One region of the Anaerobacillus alkaliphilus genome, then DNA from elsewhere that is predicted to be linked to it. Evidence: riboswitches for the same ligand, from Rfam matches in the RefSeq annotation. Region 1 holds a riboswitch; the other holds the start of a gene.

Region 1 (9,924 bases):
GTAAATGTTCTAAGTCAACAAGACCTTTTTCATTTGAACGTACTGTAATGGTTTCGAAACCTGCAACAGTTGCTGAAGCCGGATTTGTACCGTGAGCTGAGTCTGGTACGATTACTTTTGTACGGTGGAAATCACCATTTTTCTCATGGAACGCACGAATTAACATTAATCCCGTCCACTCACCATGAGCACCTGCTGCTGGCTGTAACGTTACTTCATCCATACCTGTAATCTCAGCTAAAGACACTTGTAGATCATACAGTAACTCTAGAGCACCCTGGACTGTGCTTTCTTCTTGTAATGGATGGATATGAGCAAAACCTTCAAATCTTGCTACATCCTCATTTATTTTCGGGTTATATTTCATCGTACAAGAACCTAGTGGATAAAATCCAGAATCTACCCCGTGGTTACGTTTTGATAGAGCCGTATAGTGACGCATTAACTGAAGTTCTGATACCTCAGGCAGTTCTGCTTCTTCTTCACGAATAAATTCTTTAGGTAGTACATCAGATAATTCCATTTCAGGTACATCTAATGCAGGCAGGGCATAGCTAATTCTTCCATGTTTACTTTGTTCAAAAATTAAAGGTTGATTTTTCATTATTTTACTCCCTCCAATGCCTCAAGAAGACGATCAATTTCTGCCTTTGTTCTAAGTTCAGTAACTGTAAGTAGCATATGATTTCCAAGGTCAGCATAGTCTCTTCCTAAGTCATAGCCACCAATAATCCCTTGATTAAATAATATTTCATTTACTTCTTTTACAGGTTTAGAGAATTTTACAACAAACTCATTAAAAGTAGCGTTATTAGCATCTAACACTGTAAATCCTTGTTCTAAAAATGCTTTTTTTGCATAATTTGCTTTTTGAATGTTTTGAATAGCTATTTCTTTCACACCAGCTTTTCCTAGTGCACTCATCGCAACTGAGGCTGCTAGTGCATTTAGAGCTTGGTTCGAACAAATATTTGAAGTGGCTTTATCACGACGAATATGTTGTTCACGTGCTTGTAATGTTAACACGAATCCGCGCTGACCTTTGTCATCAGTAGTTTGTCCTACTAATCTTCCCGGTACTTTACGCATTAGCTTTGTCGTAGTAGCAAAATAACCACAGTGGGGGCCACCGAATTGTTGAGGAATTCCAAATGGTTGTGCATCTCCTACAACAATATCAGCACCGAATTTTCCTGGAGGAACAAGAGCACCTAATGCTAATGGATTACTTGATACAACCAAAAGACCTTTTTGGGAATGAGCTATTTTTTCAATTTCTGCTAAGTTTTCAATATTACCAAAGAAGTTTGGATATTGAACAACAACGCATGCTGTATCTGCGTCATATTTTTCTTGAAGGTCTAGTAGGCTTGTTACACCATTTTCAACTTCAATTTCAACTACCTTTAAGTTTTGACCTTTAGCGTTCGTTTTCAATACATCTCTTGCTTCAGGATGAACTGCCTTCGAAACTAAGATCGTTTTGTTCTTAGTTTGACCAGCACTCATCATCGCCGCTTCAGCAAGCGACGTATGTCCGTCATACATTGAAGAGTTTGCCAAATCCATTCCTGTAAGTTCGCTAATCATTGTTTGGAATTCAAAGATTGCTTGAAGCTCACCTTGAGAGATTTCAGGTTGATAAGGAGTGTATGCTGTATAAAATTCTGACCTTGAAATCACGTGGTCAACTACAGAAGGAATGTAATGTTCGTAAACCCCTGCCCCTAAAAATGACGTGTATTGCTTTGTATTTGCATTCCTGTTAGCCATTCTACCTAACTCTCTTACTGTATCTGGTTCAGAAAGTGCTTCTTTTAAGTTCATCTCACCTTTAAAGCGAACTTTTTCAGGAATATCTGCGAATAACTCTTCTACAGATTGGACCCCAATTGTTTCTAACATTTCTTTTTTATCTTGCTCAGTTACTGGCAAATAACGAAATTTCAATGTACTTCCCCCTTAAATTATCCTCGTTTATAAAATGGAGTTTTAACAACTTGAGCTTTTAAACGTTTTTTTCTTACTTGAACTTCAACAATTGTATTTAGTGGAGCAAAATCTATGTTAACAAGAGCTAAACCTACATTTTTCTTTAATGTCGGTGACTGAGTACCGCTCGTAACGAAGCCTACTTGTGTATCGCCAACAAAAACTTCGTATCCGGTTCTCGGAATCCCTTTATCAATCATTTCCAAACCAACAATCTTTCTTTCTAGCCCTTTTTCTTTTTGTTGCTTTAATGTTTCTTTTCCAAAAAAGTCACTTTCTTTATCAACTTTTACTGCAAAGCCGATACCTGCCTCAATAGGGGTAATATCTTTTGTTAATTCTTGGCCATATAATGGTAAGCGCGCTTCAAAGCGAAGTGTATCTCTAGCACCTAAACCACAAGGAAGCGTTCCTTCCTCATTCCCTACTTCTAAGATCTTTCTCCATAGGGATACGGCATCTTCCGGCTTACAATAAATCTCAAATCCATCCTCACCAGTATACCCAGTTCTTGAAACTAATGCTTTGGCTCCTTGAAGGTCTACCTCATCTTGAAATTTAAAAAATGTAATTTCTGATAAGTTAGTTGTTGTCAATTTTTGCAGTACTTGTTCAGCCAATGGACCTTGAATGGCTAACTGAGAAACCTCGTTTGAAATATTCTTCAGCTCAACACCTTCAATTAAGTGAGACTCCATCCAATCGAAATCCTTTTCAATATTTGAAGCATTCACAACGATTAGAAAGTCAGTTTCTTGTTTTCTATAGATAATAAGATCATCAACAGTTCCACCATCTGCATAACACATCGCAGCATATTGAGCACCGCCAACTTTCAGTTTAGAAACATCATTTGTAACTAAAGTTTGTAAATACTGTTCCGCAGAAGGACCTATAACAGTAAACTCACCCATATGTGATACGTCAAAAAGACCAGCTCTTTCTCTTACAGCCTCATGCTCTTCTTTTATACTACTAAATTGCACAGGAAGATCCCAGCCACCAAAGTCGATTGTTTTACCTCCATACTCCCCGTAAACTTCAAAGAGCGGCGTTCGTTTTAAAGCACTCATCAAATAACCTCCATCTTATCATTTAGCATTAGTTTTTTATTACTTTAAGTATTTTACTCCTATAAACCTGGTTCTTTCTTGGGAAAAAAGTGACTTAATAGTAAGGCAATTTTTTAATAAAACAGCAAAAAAGGACAGAGAAATACACTGATATGTGTGTATTCTCTGTCCTTAAACCAGAAAGTTTATTCCATAAGTAAGTAGGAATTATCCTCGTGGGTGGTCTAATCAATCAGAAATCGATTACAGACACTCTCCAGAGTTGCGTCAAACATGAGTCTTTTTGCCTGAGAGATTCACATATATATGCTTGCTCCTTCGGCGCTGTAGGAAAGCTAGGTAAAGCTTCATCTATAACCAATTCTAAGTCAGTAGATTACAGTCTCTCCCCATGTTCTCATTCGCAGTTATGATATTGTTCGATTGTTTTCCATTGTTTTTGTCAATACTAAAAAATATGACTTTGTGAAATGAAAAACACCCATAATCTATCCTATCACTACCCTAGATTAATTGGCAATCATTTAATTTTAATTATTCAAAGAAAGGATTGGTGTCCATGAATATTACCATGAATTTCGATTCTTCATGGCAAGAGGGATTGTTAAAAAAAATGGATGATGACGGTCCTTGGTCAAGTTGGGAGTTGTATAAACTAGCCATTGAAGCCGAAAATAATTTATCTATTAATAAATTTTCTGGGCTCGTGGCACCTACACACCTTCCTAACCTAACCATTTTCCCGCATCAGCTAGAAGTAGCCAAAAAGGTGATTGAAGAAATGAACGGAAAAGCAATTTTAGCTGATGAGGTTGGCTTGGGAAAAACGATTGAGGCCGGGTTAATTTTAAAAGAGTATATGATTCGTGGTCTAGTAAAAAAAGCCTTAATTTTAGTACCTGCTTCACTCGTGTCTCAATGGTCAATCGAGCTAAACCAAAAATTTTATATTCCTGCCGTTGCTCAACGAAAAACATATGTATGGGAACAATGTGATGTTGTTGTTGCCTCTATTGATACAGCAAAGCGTAACCCACACAGAGATATTGTTTTAAAACAAAATTACGATTTAATTATTATCGATGAGGCTCATAAGCTTAAAAACAAAAAAACCAAAAACTACGAGTTTATTCAAAGCCTGAAGAAAAAGTTTTGCTTACTTTTAACGGCAACACCTGTTCAGAATAGACTAGAGGAAATCTTTAATCTTGTTTCATTATTGAAACCCGGACACTTAGGTGACGAAGCAAGCTTTGATCATGACTTTCGTTCAAATACCCGTTCCCCTAAAAATGATGAAAAACTTAGGGAGCTCGTTAATAAGGTCATGGTCCGAAACCGTCGCGAGGATACTGGAATTGAATGGACAAAACGTGTAGTAAATACCATTACAATTCCTCTATCGAAAGAAGAACAAGAATTATATGATGCTGTCACTGCCTTAAAACAAGTTTCAAATAATGAAGAGGCTTTAATAAAAAATCATTTTTCACTTTTAACCTTACAAAGGGAAGTCTGTAGTAGCAGAGAAGCCGCGTTTCTTACATTAAAGAATATGGCTGAAAAAATGGAGCAAACGCCAGAGTTAGTTGAGAAAGTGCAATTTCTCTTTAAAAAGATTGAACAAGTAAAAACCAATTCAAAGGCAGAAAAAGCACTTGAGTTAATTCAAAATATTAACGATAAAGTCATTATCTTTACAGAGTACCGTGCTACTCAACTATATCTACAGTGGTTTCTAAATCAACATGGGATTAGCTCTGTTCCCTTTCGAGGCGGCTTTAAACGTGGAAAAAAAGATTGGATGAAACAGCTCTTTAAAGATCGTGCTCAGGTGCTTATTGCGACTGAAGCAGGTGGCGAAGGGATAAATCTTCAATTTTGTCACCATATTATAAATTACGATCTTCCATGGAATCCGATGCGGATTGAACAAAGAATTGGCCGGATCCATCGTTTGGGTCAAGAAAAGGATGTCCATATCTATAATTTTGCGACTGAAAATACAGTCGAACAACATATTTTATCACTACTCTATGATAAAATACGTTTGTTTGAGCGAGTAATAGGAGAATTAGATGATATATTAGCTAGACTTGATTTAAATAATATTGAGGAACATATCTCTGATATCCTTGTAAATTCTAGGAGTGATGGTGAAATAAAAGTGAAAATGAACCATCTCAGTGAACTTATAAAACTAAGCGAAGGAGCGACTCAAGAAGATGCAGCAGCAGGACATTCATAATTTCTTAGAGAGATATTTTACAGCGAATGAAAGTCCCATTCTTGAAAATAGTCGAGGTTATCTTCATGTGCAGCTTTCAATCGACTTAGATAAACTTTTAATGAATCGACCTTTTTACTGGCACTACTTAGAAAAAACTGGTGGGACACCTAACCCTATGCAAATGACCTTGATTACAAATCCGGAAGAATGTAGTGAGGATAAAAAAGGCGAACAAGTTCATTTTGGTTCTCCTAGGCTACATCAAATCTTTCAGTCCGTACAGCAGTTGGGTGCTTACATTCGTCTCTTTGAACAAATTCCCGTAGGTGAAAGAATGAATTCTACGGCTTTACATCCTTGGCTTTGTTTAAATGCAAAAATTTCATATCAATGTGATCGTAAAAAAGATATTGTAATTTCATTAGGACTCAATTTAATTAACGGAGAAATCCAAGATCAATTTCATGATTTATTACTAACAAAAGATCTAACTCCTAAAATTCCAGACTTTTGTTTTACCTTATCACCGTTAATTACGCCTAGAAGTGGACTGTCACGGCTTGAGAACACGATTCGTTCGATTATCTCCCAGGACGACCACCAATGGGCAGAAGATGCCCAATACCGTTGGGATCAAGACTTACGTTTATTAGAAACTTTTTACGAAGATATGGAAGAAAAACCTGAGAGCTATTTCTTAGAAATTGAGGCGCTAAAGGACCAATATGAACCTAAAATAAATATCAACATTATCAACGGTGGTCTTTTTTATCTAAGTAGTAAATAACCAAAACTGACTCAACTTGAACAAGTTGAGTCAGTTTTAGTTTATTATGAATTTTTCTTCTTCGTTTGAAATAGTTGCGAAAGAGCAAATGGAATTAAACCAAACCAACGATAAGCAAAAGGATCTTTACTTGCTTTTCGCTCTTCTTTCATTGCCTTCCGTTTCTCACTAGGTGTATCTACATAACTAACAAATTGTTGGGTTACATATTTTACATAGTCATTTGTTTTCATTACAAAATCACCAGCTTAGTTTTTACACTTATTATTACCAATGTTAATGACTGTTATTCTAAACAAGTGATGATTTCATTAACTATTTCATCAAGGGGTTTCTTTGTTGTTTCAATCGTAAAATCAGCTTCCCGGTAAAATGGGAGTCTTGCTTCAAAACGTTTTTTATTGGCAGCAAAATCCGCTTTAAATAATGGTCTGCTTTGATCTGTTGCCAACCTACGAGTTGTTTCCTCAATATCACAATAAAGAAAAATCACTATGCCATACTCTTTCATTAACTGACGGTTCTCAGGTCGAAGAACAATCCCCCCACCAGTTGTGATGATTTTTTGAGTTTGGCCGCACAAACTTTGAAGTGCATTTGTTTCATAATCACGGAATATATTTTCTCCATCCTCTTGAAAAATTGCCTTAATGCTCTTATCAAAGCTTTCTTCAATATAGCTGTCTGTGTCAATGACCGGAATATTTAATTGCCTAGAAAGTAATTGGCCAACAGTTGTTTTCCCAGCCCCCATAAATCCTGTTAAAAAAATGTGTTCTTTGTTACCCACCTTATCTCTCCTTTAACCACGGCAGAACAGTCTCATTCTGTATATTATAATAGAATGTAGTTTGTTTTGATCGATTTTGATACGTTTTACTTACTACTTGAACAGATTTTACTGTACTTACTTCTTTTTTGACAACGAACGTTATTTCTCCTTCTTCATAAAAAAGTATTCCCGAATAAACATCCCGACTATCTGATTTTAACATCTTTGAGACATCGACAATTCCTTTTTGTAATAAGCGTTCAGCTGTAAAAAGTTCTGCTTCTTCTTTGATGAGCTCCTTTTCGATCATATACTGACTAATTTGAAAGGTTAAAAAAGATAGTAATAAAAATAGGATCATAAGGGTAGTTGGCAAGATAAAGCCTCGATTATTATCCATCTTTCATTGTCTCTAAAGGAAGACGATGAGTAATTCTATTCTGATGAGTCTGATTGTAGATGTCTGTTATAAGCACGTCAATCCCGTTTTTCCATTTCGTAAACTTAATAGTTGATATATTTTGTAAAACTATCTCTTGTCCCTTATGATTTACTTGCCGCCTTACTCGGTTTTGGAAATAAGCGTATGTAACTTCCTCTTCGTTGTTTTGTTGAAGATACAAGATATTATTAGCAACTTGGATAGTAGACGACAGCTGCACGTCTAATGTTAATTGTTGAAAGAATAAGCTTGTTTCCATGTGGTGTAAAAGCTTCGGCTCAAAACGAATGACTTTTATAGCTTGTGGGAGAAATGAAGTAAGTAAGATTAGAATTGAAAAGGCGATCAGAACTTCTACTAACGTAAAACCATTTTTATGTTTCATTTCTTAGCGGATGCACACCTCTCGTACAATCGTTGATTTCTTCCTTGCCAAGTAACACAGACTTTTAAATCTGGCCCCGAATCAGCAAATGTGTAGGATACACGATACATTGTTTCTAAGTCATTGATTTCTTCCTCATACAAAAAATCACCATCATAAGTCCACTCTGTTAACATCTTTTCAAGGATGTTAATCCCTTGTTTTTCTTGCAGAATTGCCATTCTTTCCTCATATACTTGGTTTAGTGCTGGCAGAATTGCCATGGAGGTAAGTGATAAGATCATTAATGACGTCATGACCTCAATTAGCGAAAATCCTTTAGAATTGTTCAATGTAAAATCTTCCCCTTCCCATGAGCAAGACCAACCGATATCGGTAATCACCTAGGGAAAATGTTAAGCTACCTGACTTTCGGGGACTCCCGTTAGAAAGGAAATGAATGTCGTTAAGTGCTAACGTCCCCTGGAAAAACCTAGTATCAATATGAGGAAAGTCTCTCTGAATAATTGCTCTTCCATTTTGAATAACTCTATACTCTTTGGTGCCGTTATAGAAGATCACTGTTGTCAGTGTTTGCTTACTGATAGCCATTTGTTGTGCGTAATATAAATCTTGCTGCAGTTGGTATAAAAACTGATTACGAATGCCTGCATCATAAGTGGATTTCATATTGATAATAGAGATTGAAGAGACAACGGCGATGATGAACAATACGAGGGACATTTCAAGTAAGGTGTGGCCTTTTTCATTCTTGATTAACATTAGGATTAGGGTTTCACTACTACTTTATTATCTGAGGTTAACATAAGCACTGTTTTATCGGGACAAACGATTGTTTCAACGTATTTAGGAGATAGATCACCTAAGTCCTTTGGATACATTTTATTCTCGACATAATAAGCCCCAACCTGTGCTTGCAATAACTGTATTGTAGCATCACAACCCCGTGCATTGGCAACATTATTATTATTTGACATATTTGGAATAGCAATTAGAAGGAGAATCGAAATGATCATAAGGACTATCATCATTTCAATTAATGTAAACGCCATTTCATTTTTGACATATTTAAGTGATTTCATTTTTACACCTCAATAAGTTTTTATTGAGACTGTTTCATTGTGGGTTATTAAGGTAGGTTTGATTAGGGGAAACACTGGAAGCTCTGGGAAGTTTGTCACCTCCATCTTTCTTTAAGGTAAGAGGAATTTGTTCTTCATGAGTAAGATTTGACAAAGTTCAACAGAATTCCTGCCTTATATTTACTAACTTCTTTACTAAATTGTGAAATTTCTCTATCCTAGTTTAAGTAAACCCAATTGATTAGGAGGCTCCTATATGATCGATCCATCCTTTTTTGAGAGTAGCATTTTTCCTATCTTGCTTCTCATTGTCGTTGCAGTAATAGTATTTAAAATCTATAAGGGTGTTATGGATTGGAGGCGGAATAACAAACAACCAATCCTTACAGTAAACAGTAAAGTTATTTCTCTACGAACAAAGAAAACTAGATCCGTGCACAATCTTAGGGATAACAACCCTGTTCCCACTGATTACTATGCAACCTTTGTAATAGATCCTTCTAAAAATGTTGAATTTCAAATCACAGGAAAAGAATTTAACCAACTAGCAGAAGGTGATGTTGGTAAGTTAACATTTCAAGGAACACGATACCATAGCTTTGAAAGGCTCTAAAAAGTAAGCTGAGATTTTCCCCTCAGCTTACTTTTTATTTATATTTAATGTTTCATCGTTGTTTGTTTGCATTCATTATGTACAGGACATAGAATTTCGCATTTAGATAGAGCTTGGTAAATTGAACACCATGAACGTTTGGCATAATAAACGGGAACTGACTGGTCTTGGGCTTTTTTCTTAAGTGCTTTTGCTAGATTATGATTTATATAATCTGTTAAGACAAGAATCGAATCTACATTTTCAGGTATTTCTCTTTTTACCATCTGTACTTTTCTCCCACATAAATGTGTTACTTCTGAAATGCCTAGTTCCTCCAATTTTTGTGGAATTGTCCCCAAGTGATCAGCACCAACTATTAATAAAGATCTCATTTATTTGTCTCTCCCATCGCTCTTCTATTCGTTAATTAGATTATAAATGATAATGATTATCAATGTCAAATATTTTTTTTCTATATGTAATGACCGATGTATTACTCATATCTTTCTAAAATTAGGAAACAATACAAAATAATAAAAAAAAGAAATGAGAGTTTTAATGAATAA
Region 2 (9,924 bases), on a different contig from region 1:
TCTTCCACGCTTATTTTCATTCTTATTGTACATACTAAATTTGTAATTACGGCAAAAATAGGGGTGTGCAAACATGTATCGGTTATATACACATAATGATTTAGACGGGGTTGGCTGTGGAATTGTCGCTAAGCTAGCTTTTGATGGGAATGTCGAAATTCGTTACAACTCGGTCATGGGGTTAGACTTTCAGGTTTCGAGGTTTTTAGAAAAGCCTAGAAAAGAAGATCAACTTTTCATTACAGATTTATCAGTCAGTGAAGACAATGAAAAAGGCCTAGATAAATACGTAAAGAGTGGCGGAAAGGTTAATTTAATTGACCATCACAAAAGTGCTCTTCATTTTAACAATTACAGCTGGGCGAGTGTACAGGTAGATTATGACGATGGTCGTTTAGCTTCAGCTACTAGTCTTTTTTACGAACATCTTAAAAATGAGGGTCTCATTACACCTACAAATTCTATTGAAGAGTTTGTGGAACTTGTGCGTCAGTATGACACTTGGGAATGGGACCAAAATGAAAATGTAACGGCAAAACGTTTGAATGATTTATTTTTTATGCTTTCTATTGATGAATTTGAGGAACGAATGGTAGAGAGATTAAAGAAAAATGAGGCGTTTGCATTTGATGAATTTGAAGAAAAAATGCTAGCGTTAGAAGAGGAAAAAATTCAACGATATGTTCGCAAAAAGAAGCGCGAGCTAGTCCAAACGTTTATAGATGATTATTGTGTCGGTATTGTCCATGCCGAATCGTATCATTCAGAACTTGGCAATGAATTAGGCAAGGATAACGCTCACCTAGATTACATAGCAATTGTCAGTGTTGGTGGCAAGAGAATGAGTTTGCGAACGATTCATGAATATATTGATGTTTCTGAAATTGCTGGAAATTATGGCGGTGGTGGACATGCAAAGGCATCTGGTTGTTCATTAACGCCAGAAGCATATGAGTACTTTGTAGCAGAGCCTTTTAAAATTGATCCTATGAGAGCAGATGCTTTTAGAAATCAATATAACTTAAAGGAGTCTATTCACGGTTCACTATATGAAAATCGGGATGACGATCAATTCTTTGTGTACCCTTCTGACGAAGATGAGTGGACTGTTGAACGCAATGGATCTCCTGTCGAGGAAGAGTTTGTATCATTTCAAGAAGCTGAAAACTATATAAAACGTAACTATTCTGCATGGTTAGTAAGGGATGAAATATATGTCCAGTTTTTAAAGGAAAACGTGATTGAACTGAAACTCTATGCAAAAGAACAAGGTGATGTTGCGCCTTACCAACTAGATCTTGAACAGCATGAAGGAGAGCTTTACTCTCATTAAAAAAGTCGAGGACGATTTAATCGTCCTCGACTTTTTAAATTCCACGTACCATAATTGTTTTCGTTTCTCTTATCTGATGTTGCGCTTCTTCTAATTGAGCACGCTGCTCAGGTGATGCGGTTGCTAATAAATCATTTATTTCTGAGTCCAATTCCATCAGTTGATTCATCAGAAAAGGGTATTCAGTTGGATCATTCTGTTGAATTAATTTTACATCTAGTAGCTCTTTATGAGCACTGTCAATCGTTTCTTGGGCTCTTGTTAAATAACTGTCGATTTGATCCTTTTGTAACAACGAATTCGCCTCCCTTATGTTACTCTGTACTATTTCATTATTTGTTCTCTAAATTGCTTTTATGCAAAATAGCAACTCTTTCCAAACAGAAAAAAGGTGTTTAACTCATTGTGAGGAGGGTATTTCATAAATAAGACAGCATTAAAGGGGGCATTTGTTTTCTTGTAATGGTCATTAACTAATTATAAAAAAACAAAAAACTACACAAGGAGTGGTATTCATGGATAATCAAAAAGGAATAATTGTTGGAACACTTATTGGGAGTGCAGTTGGTGCCGCTGTTGCAGTGCTTACGACACCAAAGAGTGGACCTGAGTTACGTAGTGAGATCAATGATCAGTTTGAGTATGGAAAAATGAAGGCAGAAGAAGTATCAGATTTGTTAAAGGATCGAATTGATTCGTTTACAACGATTTTAGATGATCGTTCTTCAAATCTCTCAGAAACGGTAATCGATGAAGCTAATCATATTGTGAGTGAAGCAAAAGCAGCGCTCGAAGAACTCCGTGAAAAAGAAGAGATTGACACAAACGAAATAAGAACTCTCGTGAAACGTCTAATGAAAGAAGAAATGAAGTCTGGAAAAGAAATTGGTGATGCAGTTAAAGGTGAAATAGAGAATTTTCAACAGGATTTTAAAAAAGAGTTAGATGAGTTAGCGAAAAAGATTTCATAAAGTCAACATTTTAAAGGAGTGTTATAATTGTTACACAACATTAAAGAGTTGAAAAAGTTTGATATAATCGCAGTCGATGGTCCTATTGGTACGGTTCATGATTTTTTACTAGATGATAAAGAGTGGACTATACGATATCTCGTTGTTGATACGATGAAATGGTTACCTGGTAAAAAAGTATTGATCTCGCCAATGACTATTGCTGAATTAGATTTGGTAAATGGAAATCTCTTCCTTTTTCTTACAAGGGAAACAATAAAGTCCAGTCCAGCACTCGAAACTAAATTACCGACAAGAGCATACGAAGCAAGCTTTGTTCATTATTATGGTTTGCGCCCCTATTGGTATTTGGCTGAAAAAGCGGCTCATGAATCAGTAGGCAATCAAGAAATAGAAGATGTAGTTACGGAAAACTACGAACACGAAAGTACGCTACGAAGTTTTCTTGACATAGAAGGTTATCATATTGAGGCAACTGATGGGAGAATCGGTCATGTTGAGAACTTTGTTGTCTGTGATGAAACTTGGAAGGTAAGGTATTTAGTAGTTGATACACAAAATTGGTGGGTAGGTAAACACGTCTTGGTTGATCCTGAATGGATCTCATATGTTAGCTGGCAAGAGCAAATCGTTCGAGTAGACTTAACGAAAGAGACGATAAAAAATGGACCGGAGTATGATCCGAATAGAGCGATAACAAGAGAACTCGAGGATGAAATATATACAAAATATGATAAGCCAAGATTTTGGCTCTAACAATAGGAGAAGGTGAGGGGGAGAACCCCCTCACCTTCTCTTAATTTATTAAGGCTTGTAATGGAGCAGGAATACGTCCGCCACGTGCAATCAATTTGTCAGACGAGAAAGGATTGACACCCATGACGGGTGCACGACCTAACAGACCGCCAAATTCGACCATTTCGCCTTCTTTTTTTCCGGGCACGGGGATAACACGAACAGCGGTTGTTTTTTTGTTAATCATTCCAATAGCAGCCTCGTCAGCAATCATTGCTGAAAGGGTAGCAGCTGACACGTCTCCAGTGACAGCAATCATATCAAGCCCCACTGAACAAACACATGTCATAGCCTCTAGTTTCGAAAGGGTAAGAGCGCCATCTACAATTCCTTTAATCATACCGTTATCTTCACTCACTGGGATAAATGCGCCACTTAAACCACCGACATAGGAGCTTGCCATCGCACCACCTTTTTTAACTGCATCATTCATGAGTGCAAGGGCGGCAATCGTTCCGTGTGTTCCGACACGTTCTAAACCAATTTCTTCAAGGATTTCAGCAACACTATCATTCATTGCATTTGTTGGTGCTAACGACAGATCCATAATTCCAAACGGAATATTCAAACGCTCAGCCACAACACGACCGATGAGCTCCCCAGCACGAGTTATTTTAAAGGCTGTTTTCTTAATAATTTCTGAGACCTTACCGAGATCAGCGTCAGGATATCTTCTAAGTGCATTTAGTACCACACCAGGGCCACTCACACCTACATTAAGAACGACTTCCCCTTCACCTGACCCGTGAAATGCTCCAGCCATAAATGGATTGTCTTCTACTGGGTTGCAAAAGACAACAAGCTTTGCACAAGCGAGACCATTTTGTTCCTTTGTACGCTCGGCTGCATCCTTTAAAATGATACCAAGCTGTCTCACTGCATCCATATTAATGCCAGTTCGAGTCGTTGCCACTGATATAGAAGAACATACTCGGTCAGTTACACTTAAAGCTTCTGGAAGTGCATCAAGGAGAGTTTGATCTCCTTTAGAAATCCCTTTATGTACTAGGGCCGAGTATCCACCAATGAAGTCTACTCCTAAAACTTTAGCTGCTTTATCTAATGTTTTGGCCAGTTCAATAGCTTCTTGTTTGGTCGCATTACCTAAAATTTCAGCAATAGGTGTGATTGATATTCGTTTATTGATAATTGGTATTCCATATTCTTTTTCTACCGTTTCTGCTACCGACTTTAACTCTTTTGCGTAGGTAGTTATTTTATCGTAGACTCGCTGATTAAGGTTTGAAAAATTTGAGTCAGCGCAATCGTGAAGATTAATTCCCATCGTTACTGTTCGTATATCAAGGCTCTCCATTTGTACCATTCGAATGGTTTCTTGCATTTCTGCTAGTGCAATATTCATTTGTCTGACCCCTCCTTTTAGACTCGATGCATCGCTTTGAATAAGTCTTCGAGCTGTATGTTAATCTTTAAGCCCATTTCTAGATTAATTGGTTCAAATTGCTCTTGTAGATGCTCTAGGCTCTCTAGATCAGATACATCGACTAACATCATCATTGTAAAAAAGTCTTGGAGGATCGTTTGACTAATATCTAGGATGTTCACCTGATTTTTTGCTAAGACACTTGTCACTTTGGCAATAATTCCAACTTGATCTTTCCCAATTACACTTACCACTGCACGTTTTTTCTCCACCATTATCACCTCGATTATTTTTATGAAATAAAAAAAGATTGGAAATGTTTCCAATCTCAGTAGGCAATAGAATAACGTACATATAGTAGTAGTTACTCTTCTGTCCTTTTGCCTGAGATAGTGAATCCTTCGGCGCCGCATCATGCGAACTCTCCAGAAGCTGCTCCTACTATAGTTTGATCCATAGTACTCATCGCTTGCTTTTATTAGATTAAACAGATAGTAAAAGTAATTGTGAAATAGTCAACATAAAAAAACTCAATTCTTAGAATGTTCAAATTTTTATAAAGAAAGCCCACCTTTTGGCGAGCTTTTCAAGTATTACTCATTAATTTCTCGTAACTTCTGGTCAGTTGGTAAGAAGAAGGTTAATAGCCCTAGTAATGGCAATGCGACAACAAATAACATTGTATTAGATAGTCCAATCCAGTCAGCAATTGCTCCTAAAGCAACTGAGCCGATCGCTCCCATACCAAACGCTAAACCAACGATTAATCCTGAAACCATGCCGATTTTTCCAGGGACAAGTTCTTGAGCGTAAACCACAGATACCGAGAAGCTTGATAAGATAATAAAACCGATGGTCCCCATCAGCACGTAAGTAAAGATTGGCCCAACATGTGGCAAAAGCAGAGCTAAAGGAGCAGACCCTAACATAGAAAGCATTAAGATATTTCGTTTTCCATAACGGTCTGCTAACGGTCCACCTGCAAATGTACCAAATGCTCCTGCAGCTAAAAAGACAAAAATGTAAATAAGTGCCTGGTCAACAGTAATCGTAAATTTCTCCATCATGTAAAACACGTAAAAATTTGAAATTCCAGCATGGAACCAAGAACGGGCAAACACGAGAAATACTAATAAGGTAATCGCAAACACGACAATTCTCTTTGTTTCTGGATTGTTTTGCGTTTTTTTCTTTTGGAAAACCTTCTTCTTGGCCAACATAGTAACTTGTTGCGAATACCATTTTGCAATATAGACTAGTAGTCCAATTGCAAGGGCAGCTAATAATGTAAACCATATTGCACCGAATTGGCCGAATGGCACAATAATTAATACTGTAATTAAAGGTGCTAACGCTTGACCTGCATTTCCACCAACTTGATAGATTGATTGCGCGGTACCACGCTTTGCCCCAGCAGCCATATAGGCTACCCGCGAACCTTCAGGGTGAAATGTAGCTGAACCTAACCCAATAAAGATAACGGAAAGAACAACTAACCAGAAAGACGGAGCAAAGGCTAGCCCAAGCACTCCGAAAAACGTAAAGCAAAGGCCGATTGGTAGGGCATAAGGTGAGGGTTTTTTGTCAGTATAGTAGCCTACGACAGGCTGGATTAATGATGAAGTTAAATTAAGAGCAAAAGCAATAAGGCCAAGTTGAGTAAACGTTAGTCCCATCGATTGCTGTAAGATTGGAAACATTGCCGGGACAACGGATTGAATGGCATCGTTTAGTAAATGAACGAAGCCAATAATTAAAAGAATGTTATACATCGTTTTTTGCTCGGGTAAAGCATTTACTAGCTGTTTTGGTTCTGCGGCCATAAGATCCCCTCTTATTTAGATAGTCTAAATATATCTTAACATTTTATGACAAATCTTTGAATAAAAAAGATAGAATTTTAGATGAAAACTATGATTTTGGACAACTTTTTGTTATGATAGTAGTTACGTGTTTTAACTAAACCAAACGAGTGAAGGAGTTGGGAACACAATGAACACGAAAGACTCATTGATGATTATTGATGGCATGGCACTTTTATTTAGAGGCTACTATGCTACTTCATATAGCGGCTACATTATGAAAACAAGTAAAGGAATACCGACAAATGCCATATACGGCTTTGTTAAATATATGCAAGATGCAATTCGTACATTTCAACCAACGCATGTTTTATGTTGTTGGGATATGGGGGCACGGACGTTTCGAAATGAACTTTATCCAGCTTATAAAGCTAACCGAGGCGAGGCTCCTGATGAATTAATTCCACAATTTGACTTAGTAAAAAGAGTGGTAGAATACTTTGATATCCCTAATATTGGGATTGAGGGATTTGAAGCAGATGATTGTATTGGAACGCTAGCGAAAAAGTATAGCCAAGAGATGCAAATTCAAATTCTTACAGGTGATCACGATAGTTTGCAGTTAATAAACGAAAATACTCATTCCATTATTATGAAAAAAGGAATGTCCAACTACGAAGTTTACACGTTGGAAAAGCTTCTTGAAGAAAAAGAATTAACACCTGCCCAGTTTATTGATTTAAAGGGATTAATGGGTGATACAAGCGATAATTTTCCTGGTGTTAAGGGAATTGGCGAGAAGACTGCGATTAAACTTTTAAAGGAATATGGATCAATTGAAGGTATTTTAGAGAATTTACCGAAGCTTTCTAAAGGTATCCGGACAAAAATTGAAACTGAGTTGGACATGCTTCATCTTTCACGTAAGTTAGCAGAAATACATTGTGAAGTACCTGTCGAGATTGAGATACAAAAATGTATTCGATCAATTGATGAGGCTAGAGTAACGGAAATTTTTGAAGAGTTAGAGTTTCACCGCCTACTTAAGGATAAATCATTCTTAGAAGGATTAAAGGTCAATATACAGCCATTGTGTTAAGTGAAGTGGGTCAATTTCCAGAAGGAAGTTGGCCCATTTTTTTCTTGTATTTTTTTAAGCAAATTTACGAACAGCATAAAGGATATATGTTATGATCGTTTTGTTGTCTTTTTTTCATAGGGCGACAAATACGAATAATTCGGTTTAAAAGGGGGTTTTGATATGAAGCTGCGCGTTTCAGCTGTTCAATATCATTTACACACAATTTCTAGTTTTCAAGAGTTTGAGGACCAGGTGACTCACTATGTGAAGACTGCAGCAGAATTTAAATCAGACTTTGTTCTTTTTCCTGAGTTTATTACGACACAACTGATGTCTATAAAGGGAGAAGGAGACGAAACTCCAACAATTCAAGATTTACCCCAATTTACGCTTGCTTATCACCAGATTTTTAGTACGTTAGCAAAGCAACATGGAATGCATATTATTGGCGGCACCCATGTAATTGAACAAGAGGGAAAACTTTATAATGTTGCTCACATGTTTTACCCAGATGGAAGGATTGTTGGGCAACCAAAGCTTCATATCACACCAACTGAAGTAGATGAGTGGAATATACACGGCGGTGATGGTTTACAAGTGTTTGACACAGATAAAGGAAGAGTTGCCGTTTTAACTTGTTATGACATTGAGTTTCCTGAGATTGTCCGGATGGCAAAAGCTATGGGGGCTGATGTGATTTTCTGTCCATCTTGTACAGATGACTCTCACGGATTTCACCGTGTTCGTTATTCTTGCCACGCAAGAACGATTGAAAACCAAGTGTATGTAGTAACCACTGGTACTGTTGGTTCATTACCAACTGTTGACTTTATGAGAATGAATTACGGCCAAGCGGCCATTATTACACCTAATGATGTTCCATTTCCACAACGAGGAATTCTCATTGAAGGTGACATTAATAACGATATGATTATTACAGGGGACTTAGATTTATCCTTACTATATGAAGTTCGTGAAGCGGGATCCGTAACAACATGGCGCGACCGTAGGAGTGATCTTTATCCTGATTGGGAACAACTAACAAACAAAGATAACCTACTTAGGAATGGATAAGGAGTGTTCGTCGGTGTATCGCAAGGAAATTTTTCACTTTCACGAAGGGAAGCCATTAAAGGTCATCGTACGAAACTATCAAAAAAGTGATTTTGAAGAGCTCATTCAAATCCAACGTGAAAGCTTTCCACCTCCGTTTCCTTCTGAGCTATGGTGGAATGAAGAGCAACTAACGAACCATGTGACACTTTTTCCTGAAGGTGCTCTTTGTTTAGAAGTAGAAGGAGAAATCGCAGGCTCTATGACAGGGCTCCTCGTACCGTTTGATCCGAAGCACCCCAAGCATACGTGGGAGGAAATCACGGATAACGGTTATATTCGAAATCACGAGCCAAACGGAAATACGTTGTATGTGGTCGATATTTGCATTCGGCCTTCGTATCGGAATCATAAATTAGGGAAAGTATTAATGGATTCGATGTACGATGTGGTTGTTCATAAAGGACTTGAACGCTTGTTAGGTGGAGGGAGAATGCCAGGGTATCACAAACTAGCTTCTGAAATGACGCCTGAAGAGTACCTACAGAAAGTTTTGAGTGGGGAAGTTCGAGATCCGGTGATTTCTTTTTTACTAATGTGTGGAAGAACGCCTGTCACTCTAGTTGAGAATTACTTGGCAGACGAAGAATCGCATAACTTTGGGGTTTTAATGGAATGGAGAAATCCGTTTAAACAACAATAAGGCTTACCAATTTGGTAAGTCTTTTTTTGAAACTTTTTGCTGTTAATAAGCGTCTAACATAAAAAGGATAAAAGGGTGGTCGAGATGAGTCGAAGGTTGTTTTGTCTTTATTTTTTAATAGTAATGTTTCTTGTAGCTTGTAGTGCCGGGAATTCCTCTATGGAAAGTTCGGATCGTGCGGTTATGGACGCGGAACCAAAAATGGAGCAAGGATACGGTGGTTCGTCACAAGAAACAAGCAATACGAAAAGCCTTAATGTGACAGACCGGATGGTGATTTACAATGCTAATCTTTCGTTAGAAATTAAAGATTATCATAAGGTTGAAGCAATCATTCAAGAAAAAGTGGCTACACTCGGTGGGTACGTCGTTGAGTCTTCCATCTATTATAGTGGCGAAGACCGGATTAACGGTCATTTAACTGTAAAGGTCCCACAGAAATCATTTCATAGTTTCATTAATGAAGTCGAGTCTGAAAGTGTAAAGGTTAATGATCGTCATGTTAGTGGGAATGACGTAACGGAAGAGTTTGTCGACTTAGAGTCTCGCTTACGTTCAAAACGTGTCGTAGAAGAAAGACTTATTAGTTTTATGGAAAAGGCTACGAAAACTGAAGATTTGTTAAAGATTTCAAGCGACCTAGCGAAAGTTCAAGAAGAAATTGAGCAGGTAATGGGACGAATGAATTATCTCAAGAACAACGTTGACTATTCAACGGTTTCAATTTCTTTAACAGAAAGAAAAGTTAATGTTGCTTCAATCCAAGCGAGTGAAAATTTAAATACCTGGGTGAAAGCAAAGA

Evidence for each region. Region 1 has a riboswitch for glycine ahead of gcvT (glycine cleavage system aminomethyltransferase GcvT). Riboswitches for the same ligand answer to the same signal wherever they lie in the genome.
Region 2: it holds a riboswitch for glycine, as region 1 does, so the genes downstream of both, DS745_RS01720 (ACT domain-containing protein) here and gcvT (glycine cleavage system aminomethyltransferase GcvT) in region 1, are expected to answer to the same signal.

The regions. Positions count from the first base shown of each region.
Region 1 is NZ_QOUX01000045.1:105,478-115,401, reverse strand. It holds gene gcvPB (aminomethyl-transferring glycine dehydrogenase subunit GcvPB) at 1-604, opposite strand, end outside; gene gcvPA (aminomethyl-transferring glycine dehydrogenase subunit GcvPA) at 604-1,950, opposite strand; gene gcvT (glycine cleavage system aminomethyltransferase GcvT) at 1,968-3,065, opposite strand; glycine riboswitch at 3,331-3,466, opposite strand; gene DS745_RS14730 (DEAD/DEAH box helicase) at 3,625-5,313, shown strand; gene DS745_RS14725 (YqhG family protein) at 5,291-6,082, shown strand; gene DS745_RS14720 (YqzE family protein) at 6,127-6,315, opposite strand; gene DS745_RS14715 (shikimate kinase) at 6,369-6,872, opposite strand; gene comGG (competence type IV pilus minor pilin ComGG) at 6,874-7,254, opposite strand; gene DS745_RS14705 (competence type IV pilus minor pilin ComGF) at 7,247-7,681, opposite strand; gene DS745_RS14700 (type II secretion system protein) at 7,678-8,013, opposite strand; gene comGD (competence type IV pilus minor pilin ComGD) at 8,000-8,443, opposite strand; gene comGC (competence type IV pilus major pilin ComGC) at 8,449-8,763, opposite strand; gene DS745_RS14685 (DUF2500 domain-containing protein) at 9,020-9,376, shown strand; gene DS745_RS14680 (DUF2325 domain-containing protein) at 9,421-9,750, opposite strand; gene DS745_RS14675 (polysaccharide deacetylase family protein) at 9,917-9,924, shown strand, end outside.
Region 2 is NZ_QOUX01000001.1:327,473-337,396, forward strand. It holds gene DS745_RS01695 (DHH family phosphoesterase) at 74-1,333, shown strand; gene DS745_RS01700 (DUF2524 family protein) at 1,368-1,628, opposite strand; gene DS745_RS01705 (YtxH domain-containing protein) at 1,849-2,304, shown strand; gene DS745_RS01710 (PRC-barrel domain-containing protein) at 2,332-3,060, shown strand; gene DS745_RS01715 (PFL family protein) at 3,101-4,462, opposite strand; gene DS745_RS01720 (ACT domain-containing protein) at 4,480-4,755, opposite strand; glycine riboswitch at 4,846-4,922, opposite strand; gene DS745_RS01725 (MFS transporter) at 5,077-6,306, opposite strand; gene DS745_RS01730 (5'-3' exonuclease) at 6,476-7,384, shown strand; gene DS745_RS01735 (carbon-nitrogen hydrolase family protein) at 7,547-8,440, shown strand; gene DS745_RS01740 (GNAT family N-acetyltransferase) at 8,454-9,122, shown strand; gene DS745_RS01745 (DUF4349 domain-containing protein) at 9,282-9,924, shown strand, end outside.